DNA from 3 places in the Gehongia tenuis genome. Region 2 is predicted to be linked to each of the others. Evidence: a T-box and tRNA genes for the amino acid it is inferred to sense, from the RefSeq annotation. Region 2 holds a T-box; the other regions hold tRNA genes.

The links. The T-box of region 2 lies ahead of metG (methionine--tRNA ligase). A T-box ahead of a tRNA ligase gene usually reads a tRNA of that ligase, here a tRNA-Met.
Region 1: it encodes a tRNA-Met, which carries the amino acid that the T-box ahead of metG (methionine--tRNA ligase) is inferred to sense. The anticodon was not compared.
Region 3: it encodes a tRNA-Met, which carries the amino acid that the T-box ahead of metG (methionine--tRNA ligase) is inferred to sense. The anticodon was not compared.

What each region holds. Positions count from the first base shown of each region.
Region 1 covers NZ_JACRSR010000002.1:15,326-19,589, forward strand. The annotation lists gene H8696_RS06085 (U32 family peptidase) at 1-49, opposite strand, end outside; gene H8696_RS06090 (SDR family NAD(P)-dependent oxidoreductase) at 162-941, opposite strand; gene H8696_RS06095 (DUF4234 domain-containing protein) at 1,103-1,549, opposite strand; tRNA gene H8696_RS06100 (tRNA-Met) at 1,762-1,839, opposite strand; gene H8696_RS06105 (Ppx/GppA phosphatase family protein) at 1,918-2,823, opposite strand; gene H8696_RS06110 (S1 RNA-binding domain-containing protein) at 2,868-3,278, opposite strand; gene H8696_RS06115 (FtsB family cell division protein) at 3,365-3,697, opposite strand; gene yabQ (spore cortex biosynthesis protein YabQ) at 3,746-4,114, opposite strand; gene yabP (sporulation protein YabP) at 4,118-4,264, opposite strand, start outside.
Region 2 covers NZ_JACRSR010000001.1:13,783-18,046, forward strand. The annotation lists gene H8696_RS00080 (nucleoside recognition domain-containing protein) at 128-709, shown strand; gene H8696_RS00085 (spore maturation protein) at 706-1,239, shown strand; gene H8696_RS00090 (2-phosphosulfolactate phosphatase) at 1,312-2,034, shown strand; T-box leader at 2,084-2,307, shown strand; gene metG (methionine--tRNA ligase) at 2,337-4,264, shown strand, end outside.
Region 3 covers NZ_JACRSR010000005.1:78,245-82,508, reverse strand. The annotation lists gene H8696_RS10325 (trans-sulfuration enzyme family protein) at 1-1,062, shown strand, start outside; gene H8696_RS10320 (DUF2161 family putative PD-(D/E)XK-type phosphodiesterase) at 1,117-1,842, shown strand; tRNA gene H8696_RS10315 (tRNA-Met) at 1,903-1,979, shown strand; gene spoIIE (stage II sporulation protein E) at 2,401-4,264, shown strand, end outside.

The DNA.
Region 1 (4,264 bases), on a different contig from region 2:
TCATAGCATCCCAGCTCCCTGCCGGTGCCAACAATTCCGGTAATCTCATAGCCGCCTCCTTATTCCTGCCCTTTCATTATAGGCTCCCCGGATCAAAAACGCAAAAATACCCATAAAAATTGCGCCACCGGATAAATCCGAATGGCGCAATCCGTACTATGTTACGGGCGCTGTCCCATACCGCCCTCCAAGGTGATGGTCTCGCCGGACATATATTTGAAATCCCGGGACCCCAGATGGACACAGACGCGGCCTATATCGATTTCCGGATCACCAAAACGGCCCATAGGCACGGCCCGCAGATTTTTCTCATAGGCTTCGGGATAGCCCTTCTTAAAATTCTCCAGCTGAGAAGTCATGGCCAAAGGACAAACCACATTGACATTGATATTGTCCTTGCCCCACTCCGTGGCCGCCACCCGGGAAAGTCCGCGGATACCCTCCTTAGCCGCCGCATAGGAGCTTTGTCCGGCATTGCCGAACAATCCTGCGCCCGATGCAAAATTAATCACGGAACCCTCCGTTTCCTTCAAATAGGGATAGCATTCACGCATATAATAGAAGGTCGCATACAATCCTGAATAGATACCCAGATCAAAATGATCCTTGGACTGCATGGAAAGCGGAATCCCTGATGCAGAAGCCTGAGCATTGTTGATCAGAACGTCAATTCTTCCAAAAGTATCTATGGTCTTTTGGACCACTTCCTTGACGATATCTTCCGATTCATCGCTGGGTGTCACCTCCGCCTGCAAAGCCAGAACTTTGATCCCATATAAACGCTCCAACTCCTCCTTGGCATCCAGAAGCTTCTGCTCATTTCTCCCCGTCAAGACCAGATCGGCGCCTTCCTTGGCATAAGCCACAGCGATTCCATAGCCGATGGATTTCGCCTTGCCACCGCCGGTGATAATCGCGACTTTTCCATCAAAGATACCCATAATACTCCATCTCCTTTGTCAATCTTAAGCTTCCACCGCTACTATACTTCATCGTTAAATATTTGTCAAACTATAGTATGCCCTTTTCACCCATGATTTATAAAAAAGAGTCTGGACAACGTCCAAACTCTTTTTCTGGATTGTCGGTTCAAAAAACGGAATCAACCGTTCACATTGTAGTTTTCGGACAGCAGATTCATGGCCTTCAAAAGCTTATGAAGATAAATGAAAGGACCGACGATAATGAACGCTCCCAGCACATTCCATCCCCAGAAGGAACCCGCGCTGAAAGGGTAGCCAATATTACGCCGCAACAACTCATTGCCAATACGACCGCTGATTTTGTGAAACCATACAAAGTATCCAATGCCCAGAGTGATCCAGGAGACCAGAAAAATAAGCAGGCAGTAATGCATGGTCCGCTTTCCATCATAGCGGCTGGCGATTACGTTAATATCATTGGAAATGGATGACATGACTACGATGCCATAGATGCCGAGGGTCACGATGGACAAAAGAATGTACTTGAGCAGGCCCCTGTTCGTCCTCAATTGTCCAACAGGTGCGGTTGAGCCCTGCTGATTGGGTTGAACTACATTGGTCTCCATCTCTTTTACCTCCCTTAAGTATCTATTATGATCCCCCTAGCCACGGGGTAGGACAACGGTGTGAATGGGAGAAATATCAACTATTCTTATAATACTATGGGCCACTAAATATTACAAGTATTCCAGTCAATACTAATTATAGTAATAATACTGATGCCAGAAAACGACAAAAAAAATTACTCCATTGAGAACCTCAATGGAGTAACCGGAGATGGTTGCGGGGGTGGGATTTGAACCACACGACCTCCGGGTTATGAGCCCGACGAGCTACCAGACTGCTCTACCCCGCGTCAATCATCGCCCTCTCACGAGAGCAATATCTATTTTATCAATAGCATGGCATCTTGTCAAGAAATAAATCATCAACTTCAACATTTAATTTTTCCCAGCAGATATCCTTCCATAGAACCGCGGTCGCTGATGCGTAAAACATTGGTCTCACTATACCGCATAAAGGAAGCAAGGATAACGATACCCGGCACAATGGCTCTGGCACGCTGGGGCATCAGTCCCCTGACATGCCGGCGTTCCTCCAGGTCCATAGCTGCAAGGCGGCGCGCCCATTCTTCCATTCTCCGCAAGGATATCAGGCAGCCCTGAATCTTTTTGGAATCATAGACCGCCAGGCCCTGATCCATCGATGCAATACTGGCTGCTGTACCGCCGACCGCAGTCCAAACATCAATATTTTGTTCCGCAAGATTGGGGAGCTGCCGATCCAGAGTATTCCGCACCCAGCTTTGGATTTTGGTTATGCCCTCATCACCGGGACGGTCCGGGAGATCCAGCGCATCCTGAGCTCGCACTGCGCCAAGCTGCAGGCTTTTTTGCAGCACCAATTTCCCCTTTTGACCAACGATCACCTCAAGGCTGCCGCCTCCAAGATCCAGCACACCGCCATCCTGATCATCCAGTGCGCCCCGGTAGGCCAGTTCCGCTTCCTGCTCCCCTGAGAGAATCTCCAGTTTGAGCCCTGTGCGCGCCTGGAGGCGGCCGCAGAATTCCTCACGATTTACGGCATCCCGCATGGCCGATGTGGCATAGATATCCATACCTTCCGGTCTTAAAGAAAACGCTTTTTGCTGAAGCTGGGAGATGCCGTCCAGGGTTCGGTTCATGGGCTCCTCCCCCAGCCGGCCTGCACGATCCACGCCATCTCCCAGTCGAGTGACCACCACATCCTTCAGCAATGTGGTCCAACCCTGTCGAGTTCGTTCGGCAACCAAAAGCTTTACACCATGGGAGCCCACATCTATGACAGCTCTTCTATTCATGAATGCCTCCAACAAAAAAACGTTCCCGAAGGAACGTTTTTCAATCATCGTTTCGCGTATCCGCTGCGCTTATGATCCTGGCTGCGCTTCACGTCCAGCAGTCTTTCCTCGCTGTCCTTCATGAATTTGCTCATCAAATCCTCAAAGGAAGCGGGTCCAGACGACGCATTGGAACGGCTGCTCCGCCAATCAATATCCATGGGCTTACTGGAAGGCTTCTTGGGCGGATTGGCCTTCTTGATGGAAAGGCTGATCTTGCCGTTATGGCCGGGCAGCACCTTCACCTTGACCGTATCGCCAACCTTCAAAAAGTCGTTGATATCGCGGACATAGGCGTCGGCAACCTCCGAAATATGCACCATGCCCGATTCTCCGTCCGGCAACCGCACAAACGCACCAAACGCGGCGATCCCCGTAACGGTACCCTCCAAAATCGTTCCTTCTTCGACGGCCACAAATATCCCCCTTCGTAACCCCTTCAGTTGTTCCTAACTTTATTTATTATAGAAAGACAAGGCCCGCTTTGTCAAGCGGTTCCAAATCATTCACCGGTATTGTCACCCTGGAGATCCTGCCCATTTTTCGGTAAAAAGACAATCTCCCCATCCTTCACCCAGCCCAGCTGCTGACGGGCCGCCTGTTCGATGTATTCGTCGCTGGAGGTGGAATCAATGGTCCGTTCAATCCGTTCGTTTTCCATCTGGGCTTCCTCAATCTGCGCATTGATGCCAGCCATGGTTTTCTTCTGTTCACCCATCTGGATTTGCTGCTGTACCAGCGTTACCGTCACATAAACGGCAATAAGGCACGCCACGATGGGTTTCCAGTGTTTTCGGATCTTTTGAACAAGCTGCATGTATCTCCGGCCCTTCATAAAAGATGTGTCCTTATCGAATTCGACGCATTCTCTCGAATTCCTTCATTAACGAAAAATTCGTTGTATGAAGGGCCAGTGAGCCACCTTGCGCAGTGCCCTTTTGAGAAAACTGACCAATTGACCGCCCATCCAGCGGAGAGCCGAGGATATACCAAGAGCATAGAGCAGTCCGCCAAGTCCAAATCCCAGCAGAGCAAAGAAACGAATCTCCCGCTGGTCCCCCACATACAGCACCACAAAAGCCACCGCAACCGCCAGAACCCAGAACAGCAGATCCATCAACCCAGTCATGAACGCTTTAAAATGAAAGACGTGGCTGATTCCACGGAAAAGATCGTATACGAACCCCATCACCAATCCTGCGTATACCGCCGCCATAAAAACCGCCGGCTGATTGTAAGTGGAAAACAACATGGTTTATTTAAACAGCCTGGAAAACAGCCCGCCTTTGCCCGAAGAGGTATCTCCATCACTGTATTCCACAGCATATAAATACCCTTCCACGATCAGTTGGCCATCGTCCAGATTCAGTTTGGCGATATGCAGGCCTTCACCCGCGATGGT
Region 2 (4,264 bases):
GGAAAAAGTCAATGAATATTTTTCTATAAAATGGAATTCATACAGTAAAACAGGAAAAATACAAGACTATCTGTAAGGTTCTGAAAATCCCTCCAGCATACATAGTTTTAGGTGGAGGAGATTGTCTATGATGAATGCACTTTGGGGCAGCATGATTTTGGCCAGCATCGTGTTCGCCCTTTTGAGCGGAAGACTGGATCTGGTGACCGATGGTGCGCTGGACGGGGCGTCGGCCAGCGTGGAGGTGGCGGTGACGCTCCTTGGCGTGTACGCCCTTTGGCTGGGGGTTCTAAAAATTGCGGAGCGGGCCGGACTGGTGGAGGCTATTGCAAAGAAGATGCGGCCGCTGATGGCGCGGCTCTTTTCCGGCGTACCTAAAAATCATCCCGCCATGGGACACATCTCCATGAACCTTCTGGCCAACGTGCTGGGCATGGGCGGCGCGGCCACGCCCTATGGGCTCAAGGCCATGGAGGAGCTGCAGCGGCTCAATCCCCATAAAGATACGGCCACCCATGACATGTGCATGCTGCTCATCGTGAACGCCTCCTCCATTCAGCTCATCCCCATGACCATCATCGGAATCCGAAGAGCCGCTGGAAGCGCGGCGCCGGCGGAGATCATCGGCAGCACCCTTCTGGTCACCCTGGTCAATACGGTGCTTGCCATCATTCTTGGCAAGATCATGGCGGGGAGGAGAGGCCGATGAAGCTGGTAACTTACATATCCGGCGGCTTCGTGGCCTTCTTCATTGCCTTTGTGGTCATCTACGGCATGGTGAAGCGGGTTCCCATCTTCGACACCTTCATTGAGGGCGCCAAGGAAGGGCTGTCCACCGTGATCACCATTCTGCCCTATCTTGTAGCCATGCTGGTGGCGGTCGAGATGCTGAAAAGCTCCGGTGCGCTGGATGCGCTGGTGAGCCTTTTGGCTCCGCTGCTTTCCTTCGTGGGGATCCCCATGGATCTGGGGCCCCTTCTGCTCATGCGGCCCTTCTCCGGAAGCGGCGCCACGGCCATTTTTACCCAGCTTGTAGAGGCGGTGGGCCCCGACTCCTACACTGGACGGCTGGCGTCCACGGTAATGGGCTCCTCCGAGACCATTCTTTACGCGGTGGGTCTCTACTTTGGTTACGTGGGTGTGAAGAAAACCCGCTACACCGTGCCCGTATCCATGCTCAGTGAATTCGTGGGGATCGTGTTTGCTGCATTTCTCTGCAAGACCATGTTTGGGCTATAAAAGCCTTGTTCTTGGTGCAAAGTTGTCGTATAATGGGACCTACGGCCAAGAAAATTGGGAGGCAGATAAGAGATGAGAGTGGACGTTTTTTCAACCCATGCCAATTTGGTGGAGCGATGCGTTCGTGACCGTACGGCCATTGTGATTGATGTGCTTCGGGCCACCAGCTGTATGGTGACGGCCCTCAGCAACGGCGCCAGGGAAGTGATTCCGGTGGAGGATGTGGAGGAGGCCCTCAAGATGGGAGGCCGGCTCGGCCGGGAGAATGTGCTGCTGGGCGGGGAGCGAAACGCTCTTTTGATCCCGGGTTTTGATCTTGGGAATTCACCCCTGGAATACAGCGGGGAGAAGGTTCGGGGCAAGGTTATCGTGGCGACCACCACCAACGGCACCCGGGCCATTCGCCGGGCGAGAACCAGCGGAGCCAGAAGGATTCTGGTGGGAGCCTATCTGAACGCTCGTGCGGTGGCAGACAGGGTCCGGGATGAGGACGAGATCGCCATCGTGTGTTCCGGTACGGCGGAACGATTCTCACTGGACGATGTGATGGCCGCAGGCTCCATCATTGCGGAGCTTCGGGAGCTGGGCGTAAAGCTGGAACTGGACGATCTTGGCTATAACGCGCTGTTCCTTTACGATCAGTACAAGCGCCATCCCGAGGATCTGCTGCTGCATTGCGGCCACTATCGGCGGCTGGTGGAACTGGGTTTCGACGACCTTACCTACTGCTTCACCCAGAACAAGCTGGACGTGGTTCCCAGTTACGATGAGGACGGCGCCATTCGTGCGCATTGACAAAGAGGGTATAGCCTCGATATAATAGGATAAACTAGCAGCATATCTTAAAAAGGTGATGACGGGAAGAGTACTTTTGCCAAGGCGCCTTGAGCGAGCCGGGAGGGTGCAAGCCGGCGGCGGCCAGCAGGAGGAACATGGTCCCTGAACCGCGGGGCCGAAGCTTTTAGGCCCTGCCGGGAACGCCCGTGACAGCGTGCGGCGATGATGGTCGCCCATAAGCCCGAATGCGGGAAAGCAGGGTGGTACCGCGAGTTGAACCTCGCCCCTACAGGGGGGTGGGGTTTTGTTTTTTTACGAAGATAAGGAGGACAGGCATGGAAAAGAACACTTTTTATGTAACGACCCCCATCTATTATCCGTCGAACAAGCTGCATATCGGCAACGCCTACTGCACCACGGCGGCGGATGCCATTGCCCGTTTCAAGCGGCTGACCGGTTATGACGTGATGTTTTTGACCGGCACCGATGAGCACGGCCAGAAGATCGAACGAATTGCCCGGGAGAAGGGCATGGAGCCCATCGACTATGTGGACGGCATCGTGGCTTCCATCAAGGATCTTTGGAAGCTGATGGATATCTCCTACGACGATTTCATTCGCACGACGGAGCCCCGGCATATGCAGGCGGTTCAGAAGATCTTCAAGCGCCTGTATGATCAGGGCGATATCTACAAGAGCGAGTACGAGGGCTGGTACTGCAGCCCCTGCGAATCCTTCTGGCTGGAGCGGCAGCTGGTGGACGGCAAATGCCCCGACTGCGGGCGGCCGGTGGAACGGGTGAAGGAGGAGTCCTATTTTCTCCGCCTGTCCAAGTATCAGGACCGCCTGATCGAATACATCAACACCCATCCCGATTTCATTCAGCCGGTTTCCCGCAGGAACGAGATGCTGAACAATTTCCTGCTGCCCGGTCTGGAGGATCTGGCCGTGTCCCGCACCTCCTTCTCCTGGGGCATCCCGGTGGAGTTCGACCCGGGACACGTGGTGTACGTGTGGCTGGACGCCTTGACGAACTACATCACGGCCCTTGGCTATTTGGGCGAAGACGACAGCAAATTCAAAAAATACTGGCCGGCGGACGTACATTTGGTGGGCAAGGAGATCGTTCGCTTTCACACCATCATCTGGCCTATCGTGCTCATGGCCTTGGGTCTGCCCCTCCCCAAGCAGGTGTACGGCCACGGCTGGCTGATCCTGGACGGCGGGGAGAAAATGTCCAAATCCAAGGGCAACGTTATCGACCCGGTGGTGCTGGTGGAACGGTACGGCCTGGATGCTATCCGCTATTTCCTGCTCCGGGAGATGCCTCTTGGCAGCGATGGCGTTTTCACCAACGAGATTCTCATCAAGCGCATCAACACGGATTTGGCCAATGACCTTGGCAACCTGGTCAGCCGCACGGTGGCCATGATGGAGAAGTACTTTGATGGCAGCATCCCCTCCGTGGGTCCGGTCACCGAGTTGGACAAGGATCTGCAGCACCTTTGCATGGGCACGCCCCAGAAGGTGGAGGAGCTTATGGACCAGTGGCAGCTCTCCGCCGCTTTGGGGGAGATCTGGAAGCTGGTGGCCCGGTGCAACAAGTACATCGATGAGACGGCGCCCTGGGCCCTGGCCAAGGACGAACAGCAAAGGGAGCGGCTGGCGACGGTGATGGTGCACCTGGTGGAATCCATCCGCACCATCGGCATTCTGATCAGCCCGTTTATGACCAAGACCCCGGCCAAGATCTTTCAGCAGATCGGCATCGAGGAAGGCCACATGACCGCTTGGGATACGGTGCGCCAGTTCGGCGTGATTCCAGCGGGCACCAAGGTGAAGAAGGGCGAGGCCCTGTTCCCGCGGCTGGATATGGCGAAGGAACTGGAGGCCCTCGATGGGATCACTCCGGGACAGGCCCACATCAAGGGTGCGTCCCAAAAGAAGAAGGAAGCGGCCAGGAAGCAGGAAGCCCAAAGGCCGGAGGAGCCGAAAAAGGACGGGAAGATCACCATCGACGACTTTGCCAAGGTGGAGATGAAGGTGGCGAATGTCCTCGCCTGCGAGGCGGTGGAAGGCTCGGAGAAGCTTTTGAAGTTCACCCTCAAAGTGGGGGAGGAGCAGCGCACCGTGGTCTCCGGCATCAAGAAGTGGTACCCTGAACCGGAGAAACTGGTGGGCAGACAGCTCATTCTGGTGGCCAATCTGAAGCCCGCGAAGCTGAAGGGTATTCTGTCCGAAGGCATGCT
Region 3 (4,264 bases), on a different contig from region 2:
ATCTATCAAACCACCACTTATAAGCATCCCAGCCTGTCCGAATCCTGCGGATATGACTATTCAAGAATCCAGAACCCCACCCGCCAGGCGCTGGAGGAGACCATCGCCATGCTAGAGGAGGGAACCCATGGGTTCGCCTACACCACCGGCCTTGCGGCGGATATGGCCGTGTTCTCTCTGCTTTCCGCCGGGGATCATGCCGTTATCTCCGATGACGTGTATGGCGGCACCTACCGCATGATTGAGAAGATCTGGTCCCGCTATAAGGTTGAATTCACCTTTGTGGACCCCGGCAATCTTGATGCCATCGAAGCGGCGATGAGACCCAATACCAAGCTGGTGTTTGTGGAGACGCCCACCAATCCCACCATGAAGGTCGCGGATATCGCGGCCATCGCCAAGATCGCCAAAGCACATGGCGCTTATACGGTTGTGGACAACACCTTTTTGACCCCCTATTTGCAAAAACCCCTGAATCTGGGTGCCGATATTGTACTGCACAGCGCCACCAAGTTCCTGGGCGGACATCATGACACCATGGCCGGGCTCATCGTGGTCAAAGATCCCGAATTGGCCGAGCACTTTAAGCTCATGGTGGGCACCGAGGGTGCGGGCCTTGCGCCTTTGGACAGCTGGCTGATCCTTCGGGGTATAAAGACCTTGGCCCTTCGCATGCAGCGCCACGAGGAGAACACCCGGAAAGTGGCCGAATGGCTGCGGAACCATCCCCGGGTGGAGAAAGTGTACTATGTGGGTTTCCCCGATCATCCCGGCTATGAGATTTCCAGCCGCCAGGCCAGCGGTTTTGGCGGCATGCTTTCCTTCACCGTGGACAGCGTGGAGACGGTGCATCGGGTGATCGAGAATGTGAAGATGATCATGTTTGCGGAAAGCCTCGGCGGAACCGAGACACTGATCACCTATCCCCTGACGCAGACCCATGCTTCCGTGCCTGAGGAGGCCAGGCTGAAGCTGGGCATTACCGATCGTTTTATGCGCCTTTCCGTGGGTATTGAGGACGTTCAGGACATTATCGACGACCTTGCTCAGGCTTTGAATTAAGATAGCAGGGGCTTGTGATGATCACAGGCCCCTGTTTCTAGTATAGGAGAGAATATGGATCCAGCATACCGGAAAGTGAAATCCTGCCCAAGCCGCCTGAAAAATGAGCGGGATCTTTATGTGCCAGTACGACAGTTTTGGCAGGCTCAGGGCTATGATGTGAAAGCGGAAGTCAACTACGTGGATGTCCTGGCGGTAAGGGACAACCACATGGTGGCCATTGAACTCAAACTCAATATCAACTTTGATCTGCTCTTACAAGCCAGCAACCGGCAGCAGTACATGGACTACGTCTATGTGGCGGTGCCCAAGCGGGGCAGAACCCTCTACACCGCCCGGTGGCAGAAGATTTGTGCTCTGCTGAAGCGTCTTGGCATCGGTTTGCTCCTTGTGGGCGAGGATATGCTGGGTGAGCTTGCGGTACAGCTGATGTTTGAAGCCAAAGCCGTGGATTCGGTCCAGCGCTTCAATCCCCGGCGCAGAACCAAGATCTTTGAAGAATTTTCCGGCCGGGAAGGGGACGTCAACGTGGGAGGCAGCGTGGGCGTGCCCATCATGACCGTCTATCGGCAAAAATCCTTCCTGGTGGCCAAAGCCCTGGCGCAGGGTCCTCAAACCCTGAGACAGCTGCGGGCACGGAATCTGCTGGCCTGTGAAACCGTCCTGCAGAAGAATGCCTATGGCTGGTTTGTCCGGGTGGGCCGCGGCAGCTATGCCCTCAGTGAGAAGGGCAGGGAAGCCTTGGGTACATGGAATGAAGACCTATCCCATGAGGAATAATTAGAAAAGTATTGACACGGGGCTTGGACAATGTTAAAATAATCACCGTGTCAACAACATGGCGGCGTAGCTCAGTTGGCTAGAGCATACGGTTCATACCCGTAGTGTCGGTGGTTCGACCCCACTCGCCGCTACCATGTCGGGACAAGCATTTGCTTGTCCCGTTTTTTTATGCCTATTGTGCTGTTTCCTTGCAATGGCCTATGAATAGAATCAGAACCGCAAACCTGGACCGAAAGCGCATTCATCAAGACAGCTGTGGCGGACATCGTCCCGGATGGGATTTTAAAAGGCGAGTCAGGAGCGGCTGGCAATATGTTTACATAACGCAATCCGTGATCCTAGATTCCAGAGAAAATCTTGCAAAATAAATCCCTTGGGATTCGCGTGCGAAAACATGGGAAATATCCCGAACAGGCGGGATTGAATGGGATACCTGATGAGAAAGAGACGCTTGTGTCGCACGATTGGGTCTTTCCGGTACCACCAGTTGACAAAATGCCGTCGACCGATCCCCTTATAATGAAGTAGAAATCAAGTAAAAGGGGATTGTGGGTCATGTCCGTTATACGAATGAAAACATCCAGGACGCCATTTGTTCTGCGCCGTGAGGTGCTCTGGGAGGCGCTTTGGCTGGTAATAAGCCTGTTTTTGGGACAGGCGTCCATGATGGGCGCCGCGGGCAGTTTTGGCGCGGCGGCGGTTGCCGCGGCCATGCTTGCGGGAACGCCGGTGTATCCCATGGCCATTGGCGCGGCTTTGGGCGCCGTCATCGGCGGAGGCTTTGGCGCATGGAGCGATGCGTTGGTGCCTGTCATGCTGGCCGCCACCCACTTTGGCCTGCGGCATATCAAGCGCAAGCCCACCCTTGGCTTTGTGGCGGTGTTTTTTGTGGTGCTCTATCTGCCGCGGATGCTTTTTGCTTCCCCGCTGGTGTTCGATAAATTGGTCACCCTGGCGGCAGCGGGTATGGGCGGGCTGATGATCTTCGTGTTCCAGGGTGCGTTGAGAGCCATTAAGGACACCAAACGCAACTTTCTGACGGCGGAGGAAACAGCCTATCTGCTTATCTTTGCCGGGGTGCTGTTTCTGGGCCTTGATATCACGCTGTGGGGCGTTCATCTCAGAAACATCCTTGCCTTCACACTGGTCCTGTCGGCGGGCTTCGTGGCGGGACCGGGCATCGCCGGCGGGAGCGCTATTCTGCTGTCCATGCTCTTTGTGCTTTCCGGCAAGATGGATGCTGCCACCATGGCCAGTTTTTGCGCCAGTGCCTTTGTAGCGGGTGCGGCGCGGCCCCTCAAGCGCTGGGGTATGATGTTTTGCTTTATTCTCACCAATACGGTGATCACGTTTTTTCTCAACTCGTCCACGCAGGTGCTGCTCTCCCTGGCGGATATGCTGTGTGCCGCCGCTTTTTTCGCAGTGATCCCCAAGAACTGGATGGACAAGCTGTCGGTGTATATGGATGGCAGCGCCCAGCGTGCGCTCCGCCAGCAGCAGGTCATGAACCGAACACAGCGTATGGGGGTGACACGGCTCAGGGAGTTCTCCGGAATCTTTGGTCAGATGGGGGATGCCTTCGAGGAGATGGTTACCCAGGTGCCGCCCAAACAGCCCGCCCTCAAGCGCGTGGCCTACTGCGCCTGCCGGGGCTGTGCCAAGGCAAGCTGGTGCTGGCGGGAGAGCGCCCCCTATGCGGCGCCGCCCATTCAGCTCCTCTGGGAGCGCATTCAAAAGCAGGGAATCGGAAGCACGATCATGGCTCCGGAGGCTTTCCAAAAGCAGTGCTACCGCCTAAATCAGCTTATCAAGGTTATGGAGGACGTGACGGCTGAGGAACGCTCCCGCAAGGAATGGGAGGATCATCTGGTACAAAGCCGGATGCTGGTGGGTCAGCAGCTGAAAGGCGTGGGCAACGTGGTCCGGGGCCTGGCCGAGGAGCTCGATCTATCCATCCGTTTTGATCCTGCCAAGGAAATGCGCATCGTTCAGGAGCTGGACAAGGACGGCGTTTACTGCAAGCAGGTGTGCGTTCAGCAAACCGTCGGCGGCAGATTCAGTGTATTTCTGGAGGTGCCTTCCTGCCGCACGCCGGTGAGCTGCCACAAGCGGGTGGTGCAGGCGGTGAGTGCCGCCATGGAACGGCCCATGCGCATCGCTCAAGGCCCCTGCCGGCCCCAGATGGGGACCTGTGAGATCATCTTGGAGGAAGCGCCGGTCTACGAGGTGATGACGGGCATCGCCAGAAGAGCGCTGGACGAGGTGTCCGGGGACAGCTATTCCTTTGGACAGCTCCGGGACGGCCGGTATCTCATGGCACTCTCGGATGGTATGGGCTCCGGTCCAAGGGCTCAGAAGGAATCGGCGGCCACCCTATCCCTGCTGGAACAGTTCTATGAATCGGGCTTCACGGAGGATG